3 regions of the Pararhizobium sp. DWP1-1-3 genome follow, and region 1 is predicted to be linked to each of the others. Evidence: predicted binding sites of a transcription regulator. Region 1 holds the regulator's gene; each other region holds the start of a gene.
The links. Region 1 encodes LexA, which represses DNA repair genes until DNA is damaged. Its sites were predicted from a motif close to TGTTCNNNNTGTGTTCNG; they were not measured.
Positions count from the first base shown of each region.

Region 2: ACP7BS_RS06225 (PA0069 family radical SAM protein) is a predicted target of LexA. The motif match lies at 1,551-1,568, and genes of this name have one in related genera.
Region 3: ACP7BS_RS01575 (ribonuclease T2) is a predicted target of LexA. The motif match lies at 1,760-1,777, and genes of this name have one in related genera.

Region 1 covers NZ_JAFCTR010000001.1:900,247-903,527, forward strand. Annotated here, with positions in the region: partial or broken gene ACP7BS_RS04425 (phosphotransferase) at 1-25, opposite strand, end outside; tRNA gene ACP7BS_RS04430 (tRNA-Asn) at 442-516, opposite strand; gene ACP7BS_RS04435 (hypothetical protein) at 737-1,015, shown strand; gene lexA (transcriptional repressor LexA) at 1,562-2,272, shown strand; tRNA gene ACP7BS_RS04445 (tRNA-Cys) at 2,803-2,876, shown strand; gene ACP7BS_RS04450 (hypothetical protein) at 3,104-3,281, opposite strand, start outside.
Region 2 covers NZ_JAFCTR010000002.1:334,737-338,017, forward strand. Annotated here, with positions in the region: gene ACP7BS_RS06210 (4-(cytidine 5'-diphospho)-2-C-methyl-D-erythritol kinase) at 1-29, shown strand, start outside; gene moaB (molybdenum cofactor biosynthesis protein B) at 16-558, shown strand; gene ACP7BS_RS06220 (glycosyl transferase) at 870-1,406, opposite strand; gene ACP7BS_RS06225 (PA0069 family radical SAM protein) at 1,637-2,794, shown strand; gene ACP7BS_RS06230 (ribonuclease HII) at 2,945-3,281, shown strand, end outside.
Region 3 covers NZ_JAFCTR010000001.1:336,183-339,463, reverse strand. Annotated here, with positions in the region: gene ettA (energy-dependent translational throttle protein EttA) at 1-882, opposite strand, end outside; gene ACP7BS_RS01575 (ribonuclease T2) at 976-1,731, opposite strand; gene ACP7BS_RS01570 (alpha/beta fold hydrolase) at 1,935-2,870, shown strand; gene ACP7BS_RS01565 (DMT family transporter) at 2,884-3,281, shown strand, end outside.

The DNA of each region.
Region 1 (3,281 bases):
TGCAGGCATCACCATGGCAAACGACACGGTGTCCACTGGCTTCCCAGAGAAAATCCTGGCAACCGGGCCGTACCGGATCGAAAGTCAGTCACGTATCATCCCCACAGCCTGTTTAGCGAAGGCGAATTGCGCCCCCGCACCACATAGATATTGGCAACCGCAATTTCACCGTCACTGAACAGAAAGCCGGGTTTTTGCGCGGTTTCTTTTTGCTGACAAAGGTCGAAGGGCGCGGGGACTCTGCCAAACCGGTGCATTCGTGAAGCTGAGATTCGACACAGCGCCACGAACTTTGCATTGCTGTTGATGATCGAAGGGCTAGGTGCCCCGCTGGTGGCGATGACCGATGATACCGCAAACTACCATGCCACGCCGGTTACCGGCCGACCCATTCGCCTCAAATCAAAAAGGCCTTGCTTTTTCAGCAAGGCCTTTGAAAACTGGCTCCCCGGGCCGGATTCGAACCGGCGACCTGTCGATTAACAGTCGAATGCTCTACCGCTGAGCTACCAGGGATCATCTGCGGCGGTATGTCCTGCAGAAGTGAGGCTGCTAATACAAATGCTTTTCCGATTTGCCAAGCGGTTTTTCAAAAAAAAACGCACAATCTTGTCAGACTGTGGAGAACTTCCCATCTGTGGGAGGCAGCGCATTCCGGCTGCCTGCGAGCCAAACCCTTGGCATTGCGGGACTGTAGCATAACGGGCACGCGCTTTACGCTTGATAGGTGGAATATATGGCAGAACCGCAAAAAACGAAAAAATTCGGCATCGACGCGCGAACGCATGAACTGGTTATTGGTTCATGGCGGATGCGGCTGCCGCAATCGCGTCTATTGCGCATCACCATCGGCGGCACGTTGATTTTTGGCGGCATCCTCGGGTTTCTGCCGGTCCTCGGATTCTGGATGGTGCCGCTGGGGTTCCTAGTCCTATCTCATGATCTCGCCTTCGTCAGGCGCCGGCGGCGCAGGCTATCGGTGTGGTGGGCGCGAAAATGGCAAGCGTCCAATTAGAACACCGTAACAGCTGCTGTTTCAGGACATCATGCGAGGGGGTGTCGATCGTTCCTTGATTGGGCCGCGTCGTCACACCGGCTGCCGGCGCATTCTCCTGGACTTGGGGTCGCGGCATCATCCTCTGTGCTCTCGCTAAACATTCCCGCACCAGTCGATTCAGTCAAAGCCAGCAACACCGGCCGCCCAAGAAATCCCGACATGCCTTTTGGAATTTAGCTGTGCGGTTCGGTTTGTCTTTTCCGGCGAAAACGACATTGCCACGCTCATCGACATGCCGTGCCATTACATCGCAACAGGATTTTTTAGACTCACCGGTCCTTACAAACGAACGGCTCCAGGTTGTGCAAAGGCTTCGCAATTGGGCCTACTTCTGGGCAAGCGGGAATCCTCCGGTCAAAACAGTCGGATGACGGACCCGATTCGATCGTTTGTGTCGCCATGTGCCCCTTGAAAACATTCGATGAATTTTAAGTACTTGCGGAACACATATGGAACAGATAATGTTCGTTCTTGATTTGTTTCTCGATTCTGGAGTGATCGTTCATGCTGACCCGCAAGCAACAGGAACTGCTTCTGTTCATTCACGAAAGAATGAAAGAGTCGGGTGTGCCTCCATCGTTCGATGAAATGAAGGATGCGCTGGATTTGGCCTCAAAATCCGGCATTCACCGGCTAATCACAGCGCTTGAGGAGAGGGGGTTTATCCGCCGCCTTCCCAACCGTGCGCGTGCACTGGAGGTGATCAAGTTGCCGGAGGCCTATTCGATGAGCCTCCAGCCCAAGCGGGGCTTTTCACCGAGCATCATTCAAGGCAGTCTTGGCGTGCAACCAGCCCCTGCTGCTCCCGCCAAAGCCGCCGCAAACAGCGATACGGTCTCGATACCGGTGATGGGCAGGATTGCCGCCGGTGTGCCGATCTCGGCGATCCAGAACAACACCCATGATATTTCCGTGCCCCTCGAGATGGTCGGCGCCGGCGAGCATTATGCACTTGAAGTACGCGGCGATTCGATGATCGAGGCAGGTATTCTGGATGGCGACACGGTCATCATCCGCAACACGAACAGCGCCAGCCCAGGCGAAATCGTCGTCGCCCTGGTTGATGACGAGGAAGCGACGCTGAAGCGTTTTCGACGGAAAGGGGCCTCGATCGCACTGGAGGCCGCCAACCCTGCCTACGAAACGCGCATCTTCGGGCCTGACCGGGTCAAGATACAGGGGAAACTTGTCGGACTGATCCGCCGCTACCATTGAACGGACTACGTCTTCTGCCCGCATGAAGGCTGGGGATCAGGTGATAACCGAGCGGTGCGCACGACAACGCAAAAAATCGCATGACGATGGAAACGGCCGCAGCGCTTACAGCTCGGAGCGGCAAGGCGTTAGCGATGTGTTGGATCTGAGATCACGTCTTCTCAGCGCTGCTTTCAAACTTGGTACTTGGCAGGACTTGGTGTCAGCCAAGTCAACCAGCGGCGGGGCCGCTCCATCATTCAACCCGGCGGAGATGGCGCCTGACTATGGGGCGACTTTCGAAACCCGCCTTCCATTCCCTTCGATAATGCACCAATCGATCAGGGCAGGGGCCGTTGCGAATTTTCATCGGCTGCTGTGATCTCGTTCCGGTTTGTCGGATGCCAACTTAAGCGTCGCCTCAGGGTTGTGACGACAGATCGGAAATATCATTTCGGAACTGGCCAAGAGCGTTTTTGAGAAATATCCTCTTGCGATTTGTCTAGGATCATTCTAAACCGCCGCCACAGTTCGACTATTTGAACTCGTGAGGCCTCGTGGCGGAGTGGTGACGCAGAGGACTGCAAATCCTTGCACCCCGGTTCAATTCCGGGCGAGGCCTCCAAATTTCCCACAGATGTCAGTCTCCGGCGGAAACGAGCAACGGCGTTGCCGTTTCGACCAAGGTCGATTACGGCGCGAGCAAATCCATCCACGCGATTTTTTCAGGCAGAACCTCTGGACGGTTATTTTAATCCGGCACTCTTAATCAGGAAGAGACAAGCAGTCGGCAACAATGGATGGGCGTTCCGCGTCCACCGTTGCGGTCGGGATATCACGGACCGGGGCTGATCAATGATAATAGAAGCAGGCGCAATCGGCCTTGCTGTCATCCGGTTTCGTCCAGACGCGTACCGCCAGTTTTTTGGCTGCACCTGTTTCGTCCAGCCGAAGTCCGAGCAGTGACACGGCCGCAAGCTTCGGGTTGACCGCATCGATCTCGATGGTGGATCCGACCTGATGGACGCCC
Region 2 (3,281 bases), on a different contig from region 1:
GAGAGGAAGACCACGATGACCGAGAGTAAGGAGACAAGACCCTTCGTTCCGGTCGGCATCGCGGTCCTGACGGTTTCCGATACCCGCACGCTGGCGGACGACCGGTCCGGCGACACGCTGGCCGCCCGCATCACCGAGGCAGGACACCGGCTTGAGGCCCGTGCCATCGTACCGGATGACACGCAGAGAATTGCGGCACAGGTAAAGGCCTGGACGCTCACCGACACGATCGACGTGGTGATCACCACCGGCGGCACGGGCTTTACCGGACGTGACGTGACGCCGGAAGCGCTGGAGCCCTTGTTCGAAAAGCGCATGGACGGCTTTTCCGAGGTCTTCCACCGGATCTCCTATGACAAGATCGGCACCTCGACGATCCAGTCGCGCGCCACCGGCGGCGTCGCCAACGCCACCTTCATCTTCGTGCTGCCCGGCTCCCCCGGTGCCTGCAAGGATGCCTGGGACGGCATCCTGAAGCAGCAACTCGACTACCGGCACATGCCCTGCAATTTCGTCGAGATCATGCCAAGGCTGGACGAACACCTGAAGCGCGGCTGACCTCTCCGTTTCAGATAAACCCGATCTTCCCTGTTCCTTTCGTAACAGCGCGCCACGATGCGGCAGTGTAAAACCAACTCATCGAAAGACGGAACGAGGATGACAGGATGCAGGCTTATCTATCGACGGCGTCCGGTTTCCAGATCAATCCAGACAGCATGAACGAGGCGGATTTCACGCACTGAAAACCGCCTCGCCAAGCGATACGACGCGGTGGCTGGGTTTTACGCGGCAAGACATTTTCACGGTCGATTTTTCAATGACGTCAGGGCAGGTTCGAAAGGGCCTGCTCTTTTTGCGGCGAGTTGCAGCTACAGCGTTTCGGCGCCCGGACGGTTGGCGATCGCCACCCAGGCCGGCACGAGTTCGCTTCCAAGCTTGCGTATTGCTCGCCCGTTGGCAAAATCGCCAAGCTGCATGGACGTTTTGGCGATCACCGCTGCCTGTTGCTTCGACAGCAGCAGCCCCAGCTCGAGCGCCGCCGGGCGGGTGACGATGCGCTGCAGGAACGGCCGGCGATACTGCCGGGAGGGCGAAAAGCGTGCCGGCATCTTGTTCAGCGACATATACTCCGCCACGTCGTCGATCCATCGCCCTACCGGCCGCGCACCTGCTTCAAGCAAGAGCAGCCAATCGCCGCGCGCGGAACGGACGATATCCGTCATGTCCCAGCTGGTGCAAAACCGGGCTCCGGCGGCGTCTGCCACCCGGCTGGAGCCATCCTGCGATGCGTGATCGAGTACGATCACGTCGCTCACCAGACCTTCCACGGCACCCGCCACAAGCGCCGACAGCGTCTGCGCAAGTTCGGCCTCGTTATCGCGGGTTTCGGTGATGATCGTCAGCATCGCCGTCCATACCGCATTGCACACAGAATTTCTACACGCCCTTCGTTTCCGGCCGATTAACATTTGATTCATGATGAATGCGCGCGCCCCCAAAGCAGGATGCGGCACTCGGGAGAACGAGAGCAACAGCAGTTTCCGATTTTTTGTTCTTGCATTGTTCTCGTTTTCGCGATAGGAAAATAATCAGAGGATACTAAAACGTCTGCAAGGATATTCCTCCGGAGAAACCCATGAACGAGCTGTCTCAGATCAGGCAGGGTGCTTTGGCGCCTGCCAATACGGCAGATATGGCCGAAGCAATGATTGCCGGCTCCGGGCTGCGCATCGAGATCGACCGGCGGCGCGGCCGGGGTGCTGCGATCAATTCGTCCGGGCGGTTCGAACCCCTATCGCGGCAACTCGAGGATGACGGCTGGGATTCCCTGGAGGATCTGCCGGTCTTCAAGACCGAAGTTCAGATCGAAAAGCCCCGCTCGATCATCAGCCGCAACGATTCGCCCGACATTCCCTTCGACCGTTCCGTAAATCCTTACCGGGGATGCGAGCACGGCTGCATCTATTGCTTCGCCCGCCCGACCCACGCCTATATGGGACTGTCGCCGGGGCTCGATTTCGAGGCAAAGCTGTTTGCCAAGCCGGATGCCGCAAAGCTTCTGGAGCGGGAGCTGGCCAAGCCCGGCTACAAGGTGCGCCCGATCGCCATCGGCACCAATACCGACCCCTACCAGCCGATCGAGAAGGAATGGCGGATCATGCGCCAGATCCTTGAGGTTCTCAAAGGCGCAGATCATCCTGTCATGATCGTCACCAAATCGGCGATGGTCATGCGCGATATCGATATCCTGGCGCCGATGGCCGAGAAGGGTCTCGCCAAGGTCGGCCTGTCGGTGACGACGCTCGACCGAAAGCTTGCCCGGCTGATGGAACCACGGGCCTCGACACCGTCCAAGCGGCTGGAAGCGATCAAGGCGCTGACAGAGGCCGGCATTCCCGCAACGGTGATGATGGCACCGGTCATCCCGGCCCTCAACGACCATGAGATCGAACGGGTGCTGGACGCGGGCAAGACGGCCGGTGCGACGCATGCGAGCTACGTGCTGCTGCGCCTGCCGCTCGAAGTCAGCCCGCTGTTTCGCGACTGGCTGCTGCGTAACTATCCGGATCGCTACCGCCACGTCATGTCGCTGGTCCGCTCGATGCGCGGCGGCAAGGATTACGATGCCGAGTTCGGCAAGCGCATGAAAGGTGCCGGTCCCTATGCCTGGCAGATCGGCCGCCGTTTCGAGCTGGCGGCAAAGCGGCTGGAACTGAATGTCACGAGGCGCCCGCTGAACTGCGATCTTTTCGTTCCGCCACTCGGGACCGGCGTTCAGCTGTCGCTGCTCTAACGCAACGCTCAAGGGTTTTTCCGGGATCGATCCCGGAAATCGCTATACCGATGCTGTTTCCTGCCCCGAGGCAGCAGCGGTCATCCTCCGGCAACCGCCTCATTGCCGAAGGACTTGCAGGGAATCGGGCTTGTGTGCGAGTTTCGCCGCATGTCACGACGCACACCGCCCGATTCCCCCTTTCTTTTCGACACTATTGAAGGCCCCGACTTCAGCTTCGAGCTGGCCGGGCGCCGCGATGGGCTTTGGCCGGTCGCAGGCACCGATGAGGCCGGACGCGGCCCGTTGGCCGGCCCCGTCGTTGCCGCTGCCGTCATTCTCGATCCCGACAACATTCCGGACGGCTTGAACGACAGCAAGCAGCTGTCGATCGCCCGGCGCGAGGAATTGTTCGATCTCATCCTCTCGTCCTCCATCGTCTCCATCGCCTCGTCTGCTGCCGGCAGGATCGATGACACGGATATCCGCAAGGCGAGCCTCGATGCCA
Region 3 (3,281 bases), 560 kb from region 1:
CGCATCGACCAGTTCGTCATAGGCCTTGATACGGGCCTTCGACTTGGACTGGCGGGCTTTCGGGCTGGAAGCGATCCATTCCTGTTCACGGCTGATCGCCTTCTGGCGGGACGCGTCTTCACGGTTTTCCTGCTGCATGCGCTTGGCCTTGGCCAGCAGGTATGCCGAATAGTTGCCTTCGTAGGGAATGCTGCGGCCACGGTCGAGCTCGAGGATCCAGCCCGTGACATTGTCGAGAAAGTAGCGATCGTGGGTGATCATCATCACGGCGCCTGCATACATGCGCAGATGATTTTCCAGCCAGCCGATGGTTTCGGCGTCGAGATGGTTGGTCGGCTCGTCGAGCAGCAGGAGGTCCGGCTTGGAGAGCAGCAGCTTGCACAATGCCAGACGGCGGCGCTCACCACCCGAAAGGCTGGTCACATCCGCATCGCCGGGCGGGCAGCGCAGCGCTTCCATCGCCATTTCGACCTGGCTTTCGAGATCCCACAGGTTCTGGCCGTCGATAATGTCCTGAAGCTTCGAACCCTCTTCCGCCGTTTCGTCGGAATAGTTCATCATCAGTTCATTGTAGCGCTCGAGAATGGCGGTCTTGTCGGCCACCCCCTCCATGACGTTTTCCATCGCCGTCTTGGTGGGGTCGAGCTGCGGCTCCTGCGCCAGGTAGCCGACGGTCGCACCTTGGGCGACCCAGGCTTCGCCGGTATATTCCGTGTCGAGCCCGGCCATGATGCGCAGCACGGTCGATTTACCGGCGCCGTTCGGGCCGAGGATACCGATCTTGGCGTCCGGATAGAACGACAGATTGACATTCTCCAGCACCTTCTTGGTGCCGTAGGACTTGTTCAGCCCGGACATATGATAAATGAATTGACGTGCCATAGAGAAAACTGCTCCGACGGAATGGGATTTTGCCCGCTATGTAGGCGAATTATCCCGGCGGAGCAATGAAGAAACCGGTTTTCGCAACGCCATTCACTGAATGCCGGCTGCATCGACGGTGCCTTTTGCGCATTTGAAATCGGTATCACCTGCGGCAAGGATCAGACTTGAGAGGCCGGCACTGGCCGAAAGATCGCCCGACAGGCCGATCGTCAGCCCGGTGACGACGCTGCGGGCTCCGGCTTTCTGGCAGCGCATCCTGACGCGGTCGCCCGCCCCCTTGCCGAAACTGTCGTCAAACGCCTGCTTGACCTCGCCCTCCGTCACATCCTGCCCGATCCGGCCGGCAAACAGGGTGCGCACGGCCGAGCCATTGATGTCCTCGACAAGGCGAAGCTGCACGGAAAAATAGTCCTGTGCCGTGCCACCATGGCATGTGCCGCTGCGCAGCCATTGATGCCGGTCGAGCCCGGATTGGGTTCCCGGCATCGCCACCTTCAGCCTGGCCGCAATTTCCTCAGCCATGGCCAATTGCGGCAAGTCCAGCCAGTTGCCTTTCTGATCGCGGGCCTTGATATCCGCAGAGACGCCGCAATAGCTCTTTTTGACTGGCCAGAGGCCATGCAGGGAAAAATGCGTCGCGTCATGGCGCTCCGCGGTCTGCCCGGCGCATTCCTTGCGGGTCGGGCGGATCTCGCAAAATCCCGGCTGCCAGCTGACAGCGAGAATGTATTCGGTCCTGCCCTTGGCGGCTGTGGCTTTTTCCTCCGCAAAGACCGGTGAAACAAACATCGCGGCAATCATGATCAGCCCCAGACGATGCAGAAACGACACGACGATAGTCCTCACATACCTTTGCATGCCGGCCTCCCCAAAACAGAACAAAACAAGATCATTTAGCGATTAAAACGGGAAAATTGCAACCTGAAATCCATGCTCGATCGATTTTTTCTGACCTGATACCAAACAAGCACCAAGCGCTTGTTGCCTTTGGCTGGTAAATCAATTTGATAGCGTTCAGCGCACGAACTTCGCCTGGGAGGATCTAAGGGGTGTTCACCACGGTCGAAACGTTGCAAAGCCCGAGCGGAGCCGCGATTGCCTGGCGTCACTGGCCTGCTGCCACACCGGAAAAGGCCGTGCTGCTCGTCAGCCACGGACTGGCCGAACATTCCGCCCGCTACGCCCGCTTCGCTAAACTCATGGCCACCCACGGCTTCAACGTCTATGCGCACGATCATCGCGGCCACGGCGCAACCAAAGCTGCCGATGCACCGCTCGGCCGCTATGGCCAATCGCAAGGGGCAGCCAAGGTCATCGATGACGTCAGGGCAATGCGCGCCTTGGCTGCCAGCCGCCATCCCGGCCTGCCCGTCATCCTGTTCGGCCATTCCATGGGCGGCCTGATCGCGCTGAATGCGGCGGAAGAAGATCCGGGCCTTTACGATGGACTGGCTGTCTGGAATTCGAATTTCAATCCGGGGCTGGCCGGACGCGCAGCCCAAGCCGTCCTCGCCGTCGAGAAAATGCTGAAAGGCTCCGATGTGCCGAGCGGCCTGCTGTCGAAGCTGACTTTCGCCGCCTGGGCCAAATCGATCCCCAACCGCAGGACCGAGTATGACTGGCTGTCGCACGACACGGTGGAAGTCAAAAAATACATCGACGACCCGCTCTGCGGTTTCGATGCCAGCGTTTCGATGTGGATCGACCTGTTTACGCTGACCTTCGACGGCGCAAAGCCGGATCGGCTGAGCCGGCTGCCGAAAAACTTGCCGGTCCACTTGGTTGGCGGCGGCCAGGATCCAGCCACCAATGGTGGCCGGGAAATTTCATGGCTGGCTGGGCGTATGCGAGCAGCCGGTTTGGAAAAGGTAACGGCGACCATCTACCCGTCAATGCGCCACGAAACCCTGAACGAACTTGAGCGCGACGGCGCCATGCAGGATTTCGCCGCATGGTGCCTCTGCGTCGTGGAGCAGCGGAAATGAGCAAAGACCTGGCATGACCGGCATTTCCGCAAAACCGGCGACACGCAGCAACGATGTTTCCTTCGGTCTCACCCTGATGGTCATCGCGGTGCTGATCTCGCCACTGATCGATATCTTTGCAAAACTTGCCATCACCAAAATTCCATCGGCTGAAATCACCGCCGTGCGCTTCGTGCTGCAGATGATCTTCATCCTGCCTGTTGTCATCGTCCGCGGCACGCTGTTCGATCTGACCTGGAAGAAGACAGGATTGCATATGCTGCGCGGCGGCCTGCTGGTCGTGACCATGCTGTCGTTCATCACCACGCTGAAGGCGATGGAAGTCGCCGATGCCATCGCCATCTTCTTCGTCGAGCCGATCATCCTGACCATCCTCGGCAGCATCTTCCTCAAGGAAACCATCGGCTGGCG